Regions from separate parts of the Cytobacillus sp. MT66 genome, predicted to be linked through region 4. Evidence: riboswitches for the same ligand, from Rfam matches in the RefSeq annotation. Region 4 holds a riboswitch; each other region holds the start of a gene.
What was found. A riboswitch is a leader RNA that binds a small molecule or an ion and turns the genes downstream of it on or off. The one in region 4 is predicted to bind lysine.

Region 1 (3,754 bases), on a different contig from region 4:
CGGATAGTATAATATTTTTAAACTAATCTGTCAAAACATTATTTTGGGAAAAATAAAATATTTCTGAATTACTTTACCGAGGCATAGCACAAAAGGGTTTTTATTTTTTTGATGAGCTAAAAAGATATATTCATATCATTTCATTTCCTCCTTTCCTTTTTTCATCCTATTCCTTTATGAGAATAAATATTAACAAAACAAATAGGAGCCCTTCCCAAAGTTTAGTTTGGGAAAAAGCTCCTTTTTTACTCTACAATCTCTGCTCTCTTTCTTTTTTTCCAATAACAAACATAAAGATGACAAGCAATACAGCTGAAGTCAAGAGCGCAAAAATAGTACTGTCAGTGAAGCCAAGGACTAGGTATCCAATACCCGAAATGGCAGCCGATGTCAGCGCATATGGCAACTGGGTCAGCACGTGATCCATATGATTGCATCCCGCACCTGTCGACGAAAGAATGGTTGTATCTGAAATTGGCGAACAATGATCGCCAAACACTGCTCCTGCCAATACTGCTGCCATCGCTGGCAATAATAGACTTAAATCTGTAGCTGCCGCAATATTACCCGCAATTGGCAGCAATATTCCAAATGACCCCCAGGACGTTCCTGTACTAAAGGCCATAATCCCCGCAACAGCAAATAAAAGGAAAGGCAAAAGGGCAATATTCAGATTAGCGCTTTCTACAATGCCTGCCATATACTTCCCAGTTTCCAAACGGCCAATCAAATCAGAAATCATCCACGCAAAAATAAGAATGTAAATGGCTGGGAGCATGGATTTAAGACCTTCACTAACACCTTTGCCAAAGACATTGCCATTGACACCTTTTAAGACAAATGCCTGGCGGAAAAATAAAGCAAAAGTAACAGCTAATCCAAGAAGACCGCCTAGAATCAGGGACTTAGACACGTCTGTATTTTCAAAAATTGAAAAAATGGTCGCATTGTCACCCGCAGCCTTATATCCAGTCAAAAACATCATGCCAACCGTTCCTATGATTAGCGCAAGTATTGGCCAGATTAAATCTCCTACTGTACCCTTAGAGCTTGTTGGGAGATCATCCTTTAATTCTCCAGGTGCCTGTTTTTTCGGGTCATGAACGAGACCTTCCTCGATAGCCCGTCTCTCGTGCCCCTTCATTGAACCAAAATCAATGTTTCCTAGCGCAATAATAAATACCATTGCCAAAGTAACCCAAACATAAAGATTCATTGGAATCATCTGCACAAATGCCGAGAAAGCCGAATACTCGGTGATATGATTAGCAGCAAGAATGGTTCCAACTAATGTAATAATATAGGCGCCCCAGCTTGATACCGGTGAAACCACACAAACCGGCGCACTCGTTGAATCAATTAAATAAGCAAGCTTAGCACGTGAAACCTTATGCCGATCGGTAATAGGGCGAGAAATTTGCCCAACAGCCAGGGCATTAAAATAATCATCTATGAAAATAATAATTCCTAAAACCGCCCCAACTAGCTGAGCACCTGCACGGGTTTTCACACGCTTCATGGCCCATTCCCCAAACGCATAGCTCCCGCCTGTAATGGAAATAAAGGCGGTAATTACGCCTAAAACAAATAAAAATAAGATGATATAAATATTCCAGGTGTTTAACTCTCCTTCAGCAATAAATATTCCTTTTAAAGAGTCTAAAATAATGCCTGCTGTTCCTGTAAAGCTGAAATCAGCCAACAGAAGGGCTGCTGATATGATTCCGGCTCCCAGCGACAGAAGAACTTTTCTGGTCAAAATAACCATGACAATGGCCAAGAGCGGCGGTATGATTGAAAAAATCGTATTCTCCAATTTTCTTCCTCCTTGTTTATAAAAGGGGAATAATGATCGAGTGAAAACAAAAAAAGAGTAATGATAGAAAAGTCTACCATTACTCTTACAAGTAATTTACTTCTCCATCACGATCTGTAGCTCCCCATTATGAAGGTCTTGCGAAATTCTCCTCCATAGTGACAGTGCTGCTCCTTTTCAAAGCAGCCCCAGCATTAAAACCTATGACAGATTCTAGCGCTTCGGCAAAATTCCCTTCCAGCAGTGATCATTGTTGTCATCCTCACACAGCCTACTCTTGAATTCTGCTCCTCTACCTCACCGGATATGATAAGGCTAATATACAATTGGTACCTCTACTATAGCAGAGTGTAAAAAAAGCTTCAATGTTTTAGCAGAATAATATTTATTCCATTTTAATTAAAAAGTGGTGTCACAGCCTGTGATGGTAATGCTTAATTCATTTTTCAAATCAATTTCATATGGAGGAACCTTTTCGCCCATTTCCTCCATGATTCTAACCTTTGGCCTGTCGCCAAATCCAATATTTTGCCCAGCTACAATCCCTTTTCTGCCATCGCTTAAATCAACAGTAATTCCAACAGGATAGATAACAACAGCAAGTCTAAAAGCTTCAATTATCTTTTTTTCAAACAGCGTTCCGGATCCTGCATAAAGGATTTCAAGCCCCTCGTGAGGAAGCATGGCCCTGCGGTACACACGGTTGGAGGTGACAGCATCAAATACATCTGCCACTGCTAATATTTTCCCGAAATAATGAATTTCATCCCCGACAATCCCTCTTGGATAGCCTGAACCATTAAGCCTTTCATGATGCTGAAAAGCACAATGGGCAACAAGCAGCGGAATGGTTGGAACTTTTCTTAATAACTGAAATCCTTCTTCGGCATGTGTTTTAATCGCTTCATATTCCTCTTGTGTTAATTTTCCCGGCTTTAACAGCACTTCCTTTGGCACCTTAATCTTGCCAATATCATGAAAAATCGCCCCAAGACCAAGTGTCTCAAGGTCTCTTTGCGGCAAATTTAGCTTTATTCCAATCGCCAAAGCATACAGCGTTACATTTAAAGAGTGTGAGAAAATATAATTATCGTATATAAAAGCATCAGAGAGTAATGTTAATAGTTCCTTTTGATCCTTTATTTCTGTCATTAAACAACGGATAAGCTCCGAGAACTTTTTCGATGCTTTCTCCACAACCAGTGAACCGTGCAGAGAAGTATCTTTCTGAATTTCCTTAAATGTGGAATTGATCGTTTGAATGGTTTCTTTCCTTAAAGAATCGGAGATGGTGCCATTGTATTGAATATCTTCGTTTTCTCGATCCTTTATAAATATGTAACTGATTCCTAATGTATTAAGTCTATGGATGATAGCCTTTTTTAATTCCACACCCTCATTTAACAAAACTTGTCCATTTTCATTATAAATTGCTTTGGCAAGAATCGTTCCTGATTCTACAGAGGAAGTTGTAACTAATCTCATGAGTACACCTATTTCATTAAGGAGTTTTTGCGTTATTTAAGCCTATGAAAAAATACATATTTTTCTTCTTTTTGCGACATTTTTCCTATTATTTCTACATTAACCTTTTTTAAGCAATAATTTCAACCCTACTTTTGTCCTTATTTTTTAAATGCCCTAAATTTCCACTTTAGGCGCTTTGTGCGCAGCTTAAGGCTGGCTCATGTCAAGAAAATAGACAGCCATGTTCAGGCTGTCTTAAACCATCTTTAGGAGCGCGTCCCTTCCAATCATACCTTTATGAATACCGATTGCCTCAGCTTCGTAGGTGACGGATTCTAGCGGCGCGTCAATGAGCTGTTCAATGGTTTTTACACCTACTGCCCGGCCAGCAATTACTTTCCGGTCCTTCAGCTTTTCATTGAGCAAGCCTACATCAAGGGCACCACACATAATATAACCCTTATCATTCGT
Region 2 (3,754 bases), on a different contig from region 4:
GAAGAACAGTTCAGAAACGGAGATAACACTAAGTACAGACGTATCTTTAATGTTGATGACAAATTCGTTTCCTGTTGCTGGCAGTATGTTTCGGATGGCCTGCGGCAGCACCACATTATACATTGTTTGGAAGTGATTCATTCCTATTGCTTGAGCGGCCTCATACTGCCCTTTATCAATAGAGATAATCCCGCCGCGGATAATTTCTGACATATAGGCACCTGTGTTAATGGAAACAATAAGAATAGCTGCGAAAATACGGTCCATGTCTAAACCAAAGGCTAGAGCAGCCCCATAAAAAATAACCATTGCTTGAACAATCATCGGTGTACCGCGGAATATTTCAATATAGGCAGAAAGAAGTGCGTTGATTATTTTGAGGATCACTTTCTTTATCCCGCGTTCAGGCACGGGAATTGTGCGAACGACTGAAACAATTAGCCCTATAAGGAAGCCAATGATGGTTCCAATGATGGATATGAATAAAGTAATTCCAGCACCGCGCAAGAACATTGGCCAATTGTTTGAAACAATATCAATAACCCATTCTAGAGTCATAGTGTACCTCCTTTTAACAAAAAAGGGGACTGCCCAAAGGAAAGCCCCCTTTCGATTTTATTATTTAGCAGCTGGCTGATTTTTAATAGCAGCATCCATAATGCTTGAGCGTTCTTCTTCAGGGATACCTGCCAAGATTTCATTGATTTTCTCTGTTAATTCACTGTCTTTTGCCACACCAACGGCGATGGCTGTATCATCGTCAGATGTCTTAAATCCATCTGTAAATTCTACCATTTTAAAGTTTTCGTTAGCTGATTCAGCACTTACGCCTTCCGGACGTTCAGATACATATCCATCAATAACACCAGACTCCAGTGCAACCCTCATTGCCGGGAAGTTATCCATTGCTGGCTGTTTGCTAACCCCTTCGATTTGGTCGATCACTGAATAGTGGAAAGTATTTAGCTGCGCTGTTACTTTTGCACCGCTGAAATCTTTAATGGATGATGCTCCATCGTATTTTCCGCCTTTTTTAACAACCATGACTAAATCTGATTTATAATAGATATCTGAGAAATCAATGGACTTTTTGCGTTCTTCTGTTGGTGACATCCCAGCAATAATAGCGTCAATTTTCCCAGAAGCTAATGCTGGAACAAGTCCGTCCCATTCCGTTTTAACGATGACCAATTCCTTGCCTAAGCCTTCTGCAATTTTCTTTGCAATCTCAACATCGTAACCGCCTGCATATTCGGCGCTTCCGTCAATTTTCACTCCGCCATTAGAATCGTCGTTTTGTGTCCAGTTGAATGGCGCATACCCCGCTTCAAGGCCTACCTTAAAAGTACCTTTTTCCTCAGACGCTGCCCCATCAGAATTGTCTGAGCCGCTTTTGCTGTCACTAGTACCACAGCCTGCTAGTAACAATGCCAATGATAATGATAGTGCTAAAAGCAATGATAATTTTTTTAACATAACATTTCTCGCCCCTTTTTTTATTATTTCACAATATCGAGTATACAATTCGAACTATTTAGGTAATTCGAAAAATCAAAAAAGACCTGAGGTGAACTCAGGTCTTGTCTTGTCATCATTACCCAAATTTCATCTTCTTTCCCAAATGAGATAGCTCAACTCAATAAACCCGGGATTGTCTATTGAGACAGTCCTGCAGTTATTCACTGCAGACCCAGCCCGCAATACTGAGTATATTGCAAGCTTCGGCGATATTTCCTTCTCCCTAGCATCATTGTTTCTCAAGCTCCGCTAGAGACTAATAAACATCGCACCTCTACCTCACCTACAAAAAGATGAGGTCATATTTAATTTATTTGTAGTCTACAATATCATGTCCTATATGTCAATCGGACTATTAACCAATTTTGATAGAATAATAAATTGGTGAGTTTGGAATAAAAAACCTGACTCATTTAGAATCAGGTTTTTTAAGTTATCAATTCTCAGCTAATTTCGCTGTCATTTTTTTTTCCGTTTTTTCCTCTAATGGATCTGATGCTGGTTTCGCCCGTTTCATAAAGAAGGAAAGAATGAGTGCGACACAGATAATACCAGTTGCCACAAAGAAGGAGAAGTTAATTCCCTCTAACATAGACTTCATCATAATTTCTTGCTTCATTGCAGCGATTGCTGCCTCTGTTGGCTGTCCAGCCATGTTTTTCATGGCATCTTTAGCAAGGTCAGCTGCTGCAGACTCAGTCCTAGTGGACATTAAGGTTACTAGAAGTGCTGTACCAATCGCACCTGATACCTGGTTTAACGTGTTGTTCATAGCTGTTCCATGCGGATAGAAGCGTCTTGGCAATTGATTCAATCCATTAGTCGAAACAGGCATCATAACCATTGACATTCCAAAAGCACGGACAGAATAGACAATCATTAAATTGGCATAGGTTGTTTCCAATGTCAATTTGCTGAAAAGATAGGTTGTTACAGCCATAATGGCTAGACCCATTATCGCCAAAATACGGCCGCCAAATTTGTCAAATAATTTGCCGTTCACCGGTGACATAAACGCCATTATTAATGCTCCAGGAAGCAAGAGAAGCCCTGCATCCATCGGAGAAATCCCTCTAAGGGTCTGAACATATATAGGGAGTAAAATCATCCCTGAAAAGAGAGCCATGTTTACAATCATTGTGATCGCTGATGATAAGGCAAACATTGGATACTTATAAACACCAAAGTTTAACATCGGCCGTTCTTTCTTGGATTGGAGAACAATGAAGATAACTAAACTAATAGCCCCTAAAATGATTGTTCCGTAAACGAGAGGGCTATCCCATCCTTTATTCCCCGCTGAACTAAATCCATATAGAATACCGCCAAACCCGATACTTGATAAGGTGAGCGAGAAAACATCCAGGCGGATATTCACTTTTTCCTTTTTATCTTTAAGCATGAAGAACCCGATCAATAATACTACTATGGCAATAGGAGTAATAAAGTGGAAAAGCATTCTCCAGTCATAGTGCTCAATGATCCAGCCAGATAATGTTGGACCAATGGCTGGCGCAAACATGAGGATTAATCCAAAAACCCCCATGGCTGCCCCTCTTTTTTCCACTGGGAAACTGACAAGCATCACGTTCATTAAGAGCGGCATAAGAATGGCTGAGCCTGAAGCCTGAAGCATACGCCCTGTTAATAAAGTTGGGAAAATGTGGGCAGTACCAGCAAGTATGGTTCCTGCAGAAAATAAAATCATTGCTGATAAAAAGATTCGTCTGACTGAATATTTTTCAATTAAAAAGGCTGTTGCCGGGATTAAAATACCGTTCACAAGCATGAATCCAGTTGCAAGCCATTGAACCGTCGTTTCTTTAATATTCAGGTCCAACATAATTGAAGGCAAAGCAATATTTAATAATGTATTATTTAAAAAAGCAATAAAGGCTCCGATCATTAGAATAGCTATAATGCCATACGGCGGACGTGCCTGATTTTTTATATCGTCACCCATGTATATACCCCCTATACTTTCGGTTCATTATTTTATACTGTTATTTCACAGATTCATATCATATACCATTAGTTCAAAATTTGCAATCAAAAAATTACATGATTTATAAACGATTGTGCTGAACCTGAAAATAATATAAGATATAATTTGTACCAACGGTTCAATTACGTATTAACGGTTCAATTCCTATTAAAGGTGATTTTATGAATGATAGAAAACAGCACGTCATTACTATGGCCCATCAGCTATTTATTGAAAAAGGCTTCCAGGCGA
Region 3 (3,754 bases), on a different contig from region 4:
CTTACTTTATTTATCTCATTGGGATGAAATTCTCAAAAAGTCAGTGAGCTAAAGATTGCTTTGTAACTACTTAGTTAGCTCCTAATTGCTTTTACTTATTACTTATACCGCTAACTCTCAAGAAGTAATTACCCCTTTTCATACGATTAGGGAATTACTTCTTTTTTTTAAAACGATTCATTTCTGTTTAGATACATAAAAACAATAATAATACAAATAATACCAACCATTATAAAGATGATTACTGAAAAGAAAGGAGGCTAAATTCTATGATGATGTTTCGCGGTGATGCCCATAGGCTATATGTACAGCTCAAAAAGGCTAACAACCAAAAGCTTGATCTGAATAAGCTTCCCGAATTAAGGGAGATTGCGGAGATTCAGGAATTTTACCAGACTCTTGACAATGATACACTACAGCGTATTTTTTATCGGATGGTAAAAGAAAGAAGCGGCTCCGGGATTATTCCGATTTTTGTCTCCACATTCCCATGGCTGCTATTTATGTTTTCCAACCGCATTCAGGACTTCCTTTTTAGCGGCGGAATCCTTGTATTGGCTACATTTAGCCTTCTTTATTTAATTATTATAGTTTTTTACGTAGTTTTGCATTTTCGGGAAAGGGCTTGGGCAGATGTTCATATTCACATTATTAAAGATATATTGGAAAAATAGATACAGGTTCACCTATTCCTCGTCTGGAAAAGGAAAGAATTCCGTGTCCAGTTGATAGCCATACCTTTTCATATTGATTGTCCCATCTCTGCTTAAAAATACACCTTCACTGGCAAGCAGTTCCTTTTGACTAAAAGCTGCCTCATCGGTTAATGAGATTTGTCCATCTTTATTAACCACTCGGTGCCAGGGCAATTCGTACTTCTCACTCATCGAATGCAATATCCTTACCACCTGCCTGGCCCCCCTCGGGCTTCCTGCTGCTCTTGCAACCGCGCCATAACTCATAACTTTGCCTCTAGGAATACTCCTTAACACACGAATAACATTTTCAGTAAATGGCTTCACCTAAAATCCCACTCCTTCCACTAAATAACACCAAACAAGCGTGGCGTATATTCCCCCCTATTTTAACACGTTACCGCAACGGGGGCCTGACCCCCACCTGATTAACGCTTTACCGCAACGGGGGACTGACCCCCACCTGATTAACGCTTCACCGCACTGGGGGACTGGCCCCCGCCTGATTAGTGCTTTAGTGTAGGAAGTTCCCTCTTTTTTTAAAAATTATGTTGCAATAACAATTAGAGTTTGTTAAATTAGAAAAATAAATTAATAGTTTTCTTATTTCAATTTCTTTTTGAAGTAAGGATAGAGGTGCGAAGACCAATAGTACTTAGTCGGAGGAGCATGGGATCCGAGGATGGCTATGGAAAGGGGTATTCGCCGAAGCTTTAGGTTGCTCATGTTCTTAAGGCTGGTCCTGATGTTGAATAAATACAGGACTGTCATATAGCTGTGCTATATGGAGGGCTATCTTACGCTAAGAACGAGTTTTGTTTCTAAAGCAGCAGCGAGCCCTCGCTGCTGCTTTTTGCGTTTCATTTATGCCCGTAAATCTAAAAAATGGAAAAGGAGATTTACAGAAAATGAGTATTTCTAGACAGCTAGACAGACAAGAAGAGGAAAAAACACTGAGTGTCAAAAAACAAAAGGGCATTAATATCAACGCGTTCGTTCTAATTTTCGGCGTTATCATCATCTCGGCAATCCTGACCTACATTTTGCCCGCAGGAGAGTATGATAGAATTGAAAAGGACGGCAGAACCATTGTTGTTCCAGATTCGTTTGAGCACATAGCACAGTCTCCTGTTGGATTCTTCGATATTTTTAAGAGTATCCATACCGGCCTAGTCAATAGTGCTGGAATTATCTTTTTTGTCCTAATGGTTGGAGGAGCATTTGGGATTTTAAAAGCTACTGGGGCACTAGATGCCTTAATCTATACTCTGACAAAAAAGTTAGTTAATAAAGAGCTGCTGCTGATACCTGTCATTACGCTGTTCTTTTCAATAGCCGGATCCCTCATGGGTCTAGCGGAAGAAACACTTATCTATATTGCCATTATTGTTCCTCTGGCTATTGCATTAGGATTTGATGCAATCGTTGGATTTGCCGTTGTTTCTTTAGGGGCTAATATGGGATTTATGAGTGCCATTATGAATCCCTTTAATGTAGGCGTTGCTCAAAGCATTGCCGAGCTGCCGGTCTTTTCTGGAATGGGATTTAGAATTGCACTTCTTGCAGCATTTTATCTTGCCGGAGTCACCTACATTTACCTATATGCCAAAAAAATAAAGAAAAACCCAGAGCTTCGCTATTTAGGCAATTTTTCCGACGAAAAGCCGCAAACAAGAGATAATGATGTAAAGTTAGAAACCCATCATAAATGGATATTGGTTATTTTTCTATTAAACTTTGTCGTATTAATTTTTGGCGTCATGAAGCTAGGCTGGTATATAACTGAAATTGCTGCACTGTTTTTATTATTCGGAATCATCGTCGGGTTCATCGGAAAATTAAATCCTAGCCAAATGTCTGACAGCTTTATGTCTGGTGCTAAAGAAGTTATGACTGGCGCTTTAATTATTGGTTTTGCCCAAGCCATTCTTGTTGTATTCCAAGATGGAAAATTAATGGATTCAATTTTATATTATGCCGCTTCCTTCTTAGGCAATCTGCCGCCGGCAATCAATGCTGTTGGAATGTTTTTCGTACAGCTTTTCCTGAACTTTTTAGTTCCATCTGGCAGTGGACAGGCCGCACTAACAATGCCAATTATGGCTCCTTTATCAGATTTAGTCGGTGTTACCAGACAAACATCTGTGTTAGCTTTCCAGCTTGGAGACGGGATCTCAAATTCAATTTTCCCAACAGCTGGTGTACTTATCGCTGGACTAGCCATAGCAGGTATTCCATATACAAAGTGGGTAAAATGGGTATTTCCATTTATTCTTATTGAGGTAGGACTTGCAGTTATTTTCTTGCTTATCGCTCAAGCCATCCAGTACGGGCCATTTTAAGAAGATTCATATATTCGCGAACTAATGGAGGAAATCAACATGGTACAGACAAAATTAGCAAATTCAGATTTAATCCAGTGGACAATTGAGCAGCGCAGACATTTCCACATGTATCCTGAGCTTTCAGGGCAGGAATACAATACGTCTGCATTTGTGAAAGAAAAGCTTGCGGAATTTGGCATTCCCCTTTTAGAAAAGTTCTCTGCTCCAAATGTGGTTGCCTTTTTTAAAGGGACAGAAGGGAAAAGAACCATTGCACTAAGAGCAGATATGGATGCACTTCCACTGCATGAAGAAGGAGAAAAACCTTATATTTCCACAATTCCTGGTGTGATGCATGGATGCGGCCACGATGGCCATACAGCAACGTTATTAGGTGCAGCCAAATGGATGAGTCAAAATCCTGATCAGGTTAAAAATAATATTGTTTTGATTTTCCAAAGCTCTGAAGAGGCTTCACCAAGCGGGGCTAAGCAGCTGGTCAAAGAGGGAGTGTTAGATGGAGTCGATGCGGTTTATGGCATTCATTACATGTCAAGCGTACCTCTTGGAAAAATCGGCTTCGCTTCTGGTTTTGCCATGGCATCCAGCGATGACTTTGATATCGTGATTGAAGGAAAAGGCGGGCATGGCGGAAATCCGCATGAAACGGTCGACCCTATTTATGTAGCTTCCCATTTGATCCAAGGATTCCAGTCCATTGTCAGCAGGAATTTA
Region 4 (3,754 bases):
AAAGAAGCACTTGCTGAACTTCTTTCCAAGCATGCATAATAAAAAGTAAACTTTTGTGTTTACAATGTTATAATTACCTTAAACCCCCGGTTATTTTAGACCGGGGGTTTTATAAGATTTATACCTATATATTTTATTAAGCGGAAATCCACTCCGGTTGCTGATTTTCCCTTTTGGAAGTGAAAAAATATGAACGAAATCATAAAGAATAAACTTATGCTTCTTCCGGGGCAGCCTGGCTGCTATTTAATGAAGGACCGTCAAGGGACCATTATTTATGTTGGGAAAGCCAAGGTTTTGAAAAATCGCGTCAGATCTTACTTTACTGGCTCGCATGATGGAAAGACACTAAGGCTTGTCAATGAAATTGAAGACTTTGAATATATTGTGACTTCCTCTAATGTGGAAGCGTTAATCCTTGAATTAAATTTAATTAAAAAGCATGATCCGAAGTATAATGTCATGCTAAAGGATGATAAAAGCTATCCGTTTATCAAGCTTACCAATGAAAGACATCCCCGGCTTATTACAACGCGAAAGGTAAAAAAGGATAAGGCAAAATACTTTGGGCCCTATCCAAATGTTCATGCAGCCAATGAAACGAAGAAGCTGCTTGACCGTTTGTACCCATTGAGGAAATGTACCACACTTCCAGATCGGGTCTGCCTTTATTATCATTTAGGGCAATGTCTTGCACCATGTGTAAATGAAGTCTCTGAGCAAGAATATAAGAAAATGACAGATGAAATTGCACGTTTTCTTAACGGCGGATACAAAGAGATTAAAAAAGATTTATCAGAGAAGATGCTTGCAGCCTCCGAAGAGCTTGATTTTGAAAAGGCAAAAGAACTAAGGGACAAAATTGCACATATTGATGCAACCATGGAAAAACAGAAGATTGTCACAACGGATTTTACCGATCGGGATGTCTTCGGTTATGCGGTTGATAAAGGCTGGATGTGTGTTCAGGTCTTTTTCATCAGACAAGGGAAGCTGATTGAACGTGATGTGTCGATGTTTCCGATCTATAATGAATCTGAGGATGAAATATTGACCTTTTTAGGACAGTTCTATACTAAAGCCAATCATTTTAAGCCACGGGAAATTCTAATTCCCCATTCGGTTAATGAAGAAATTGCTGAGAAAATCCTGGACACCAAGGTGTTAAAGCCACAACGGGGACAAAAAAAGGATCTTGTCGAGCTTGCCTGCAAAAATGCAAAAATTGCTCTGAAAGAAAAATTTTCATTAATCGAACGGGATGAGGAAAGAACGATTAAAGCGGTCGAAAATCTAGGATCAAAGCTTGGAATCTATACACCTCACCGTATTGAGGCATTTGATAATTCAAATATTCAAGGGACAGACCCTGTCTCAGCGATGGTTGTCTTTATTGATGGAAAAGCGGAAAAACGGGAATATCGGAAATATAAAATTAAATCTGTTCAGGGACCTGATGATTATGAATCAATGAGAGAGGTTGTCCGCAGAAGATATTCTCGAGTCCTCAAAGAAAATTTGCCGCTTCCAGATCTAATTATTATTGATGGAGGCAAAGGACATGTCGAATCGGTGAGAGATGTTCTTGAGAATGAACTTGGACTAGACATTCCAATCTCAGGGCTTGTTAAGGATGAAAAGCACAAAACCTCACAGCTTCTTTACGGTAATCCCTTGGAAATCATTCCTCTTGGGCGAAATAGCCAGGAATTCTATTTGCTGCAAAGAATACAGGATGAAGTCCACCGTTTTGCGATAACGTTTCATCGTCAGCAGCGCGGAAAAAATGCTTTTCAATCGCTGCTTGATGACATTCCTGGTATTGGGGAAAAGAGAAGGAAGCTGCTTTTAAAAACATTTGGATCGGTAAAAAAAATGAAAGAGGCTGATGCAGAGGAATTTAAGAAATTAGGGCTTCCGGCAAATGTGGCTGAGGAGCTAAAGAAAAGGCTGCTGGAATAGCTTGTTAAAATAATAATATCGTGGTATAATTATGAAAATTCAATATCACTGTAAAAAGTGAAGGTAGAGGTGCGAACTTCAAAAGTAAAAGCTTGGAGAAGAATGAGCTTCAATGAAAAGCTTTGAAAGGGAAGGTTGCCGAAGTGGAGAAAGTCTCATCACTTTCTTAGCTGGTTTTGCATTGAATAAGTGCAAGATTGTCAAAACGAAAATCGTTTTGGAGAGCTATCTCACTGTGTAAGCGGGTGTTCTTTTTTTGCACATAACCTACACAGCAATGGGATAGCTATCTCATTGCTTTTTTTATTGCTCTAAAAAGGTTTTCTTTATTTTGGATGTGCAAACAAGCGCACTAATCCAAGCAAATCTTAATAATTTGCATAAATAAATGTTGAAAGCTGTTTTAGACTAGTACATTCACGCTTTTATATGAAAAGAGGGGAAATTGTGGGATTAATTGTACAAAAATACGGTGGAACATCAGTTGGAAGTACAGAAAAAATTCAGCGTGTTGCAAGCCGTGTCATTGAAGAAAAGGTAAAAGGAAATGATGTAATCGTTGTTGTTTCGGCCATGGGTAAATCAACCGACCAGCTTGTAGAGCTAGCAAAGGATTTAAGCACACATCCCAATCGCCGCGAGCTGGACATGCTACTGACAACGGGAGAACAAGTAACAATTTCTTTGCTTGCGATTGCATTGACTGAAAAAGGATATCCTGCTATTTCGATGACAGGCTGGCAGGCAGGAATAAAAACTGAGCCTGTGCATGGCAACGCGCGCATCATTGATATTGATGCAACAAAGGTACAGAAGGAATTAAACCAGGGGAAAATTGTTGTTGTTGCTGGGTTTCAGGGAATTACCGAAGATGGGGCGATTTCTACACTTGGCCGCGGAGGGTCCGATACAACGGCAGTTGCACTAGCTGCAGCCCATAATGCTGAAAAATGCGAGATTTATACAGATGTTACGGGTGTTTTTACAACAGATCCCCGTTATGTAAAAAATGCGAGAAAGCTATTATCTATTTCTTATGATGAAATGCTTGAACTGGCACATCTTGGGGCTGGCGTACTCCATCCAAGAGCAGTTGAGTTTGCTAAAAACTATCAAATTCCATTAGAAGTTCGTTCCAGCAGTGAAAAGGAAGCAGGAACAATGATTGAGGAGGAAGCATCAATGGAAGAAAACCTTGTCGTTCGCGGGATCGCTTTCGAAGACAATATAACACGAGTTACAGTATTAGGCTTGCCTAATTCAATAACAGCATTGCCGATTATTTTCTCTGCTCTGGCTAAAAATCATATTAATGTTGATATTATTATCCAAAATGTGTTGGAAGATCAATCTGGTAATCTATCATTTTCAATTAAAAAAGAGGATATGGAAGATACCATCAAGGTACTCGAAAGCTGCAAGGAACAATTGAAATATGAACGCATTGAATCAGAAACAGGGCTGGCAAAGGTTTCCATCGTTGGCTCGGGTATGATCTCAAATCCAGGGGTAGCTGCAGAAATGTTTGAGGTTCTGGCGGCAAATGGAATTGGAATTAAAATGGTTAGTACATCTGAAATTAAGGTGTCAACAGTTATTGAACAGGCGAAAATGATCAAAGCAGTAGAAGTGCTGCACGATGCGTTCCAGCTCTCAGGAATTTCTGTACAATCCTAAAATCCGTAAGAACATAAATTCCATGTAAAAGGCATTACACAAAAATGCTTTTTACATGGAATTGGTTTGCTATGATGTGGTCATAGCCAAGCGGTATCTTTGGGATCCCACTTAA

Region 1: another riboswitch for lysine. It lies ahead of AC1Q59_RS13265 (Na+/H+ antiporter NhaC family protein); the one in region 4 lies ahead of AC1Q59_RS16245 (aspartate kinase).
Region 2: another riboswitch for lysine. It lies ahead of AC1Q59_RS09285 (transporter substrate-binding domain-containing protein); the one in region 4 lies ahead of AC1Q59_RS16245 (aspartate kinase).
Region 3: another riboswitch for lysine. It lies ahead of AC1Q59_RS03390 (YfcC family protein); the one in region 4 lies ahead of AC1Q59_RS16245 (aspartate kinase).

What each region holds. Positions count from the first base shown of each region.
Region 1 is NZ_JBXAFB010000006.1:259,704-263,457, reverse strand. It holds gene AC1Q59_RS13265 (Na+/H+ antiporter NhaC family protein) at 251-1,816, opposite strand; lysine riboswitch at 1,926-2,119, opposite strand; gene AC1Q59_RS13260 (HD-GYP domain-containing protein) at 2,216-3,301, opposite strand; gene AC1Q59_RS13255 (YunC family protein) at 3,539-3,754, opposite strand, start outside.
Region 2 is NZ_JBXAFB010000004.1:169,870-173,623, reverse strand. It holds gene AC1Q59_RS09290 (amino acid ABC transporter permease) at 1-558, opposite strand, end outside; gene AC1Q59_RS09285 (transporter substrate-binding domain-containing protein) at 619-1,476, opposite strand; lysine riboswitch at 1,620-1,803, opposite strand; gene AC1Q59_RS09280 (DHA2 family efflux MFS transporter permease subunit) at 1,955-3,481, opposite strand; gene AC1Q59_RS09275 (TetR/AcrR family transcriptional regulator) at 3,685-3,754, shown strand, end outside.
Region 3 is NZ_JBXAFB010000002.1:45,216-48,969, reverse strand. It holds gene AC1Q59_RS03405 (alpha/beta fold hydrolase) at 1-52, shown strand, start outside; gene AC1Q59_RS03400 (hypothetical protein) at 270-674, shown strand; gene AC1Q59_RS03395 (MGMT family protein) at 687-1,022, opposite strand; lysine riboswitch at 1,319-1,498, shown strand; gene AC1Q59_RS03390 (YfcC family protein) at 1,604-3,037, shown strand; gene AC1Q59_RS03385 (M20 metallopeptidase family protein) at 3,077-3,754, shown strand, end outside.
Region 4 is NZ_JBXAFB010000009.1:9,174-12,927, reverse strand. It holds gene trxA (thioredoxin) at 1-39, shown strand, start outside; gene uvrC (excinuclease ABC subunit UvrC) at 190-1,962, shown strand; lysine riboswitch at 2,019-2,198, shown strand; gene AC1Q59_RS16245 (aspartate kinase) at 2,410-3,639, shown strand; gene AC1Q59_RS16240 (YslB family protein) at 3,720-3,754, opposite strand, start outside.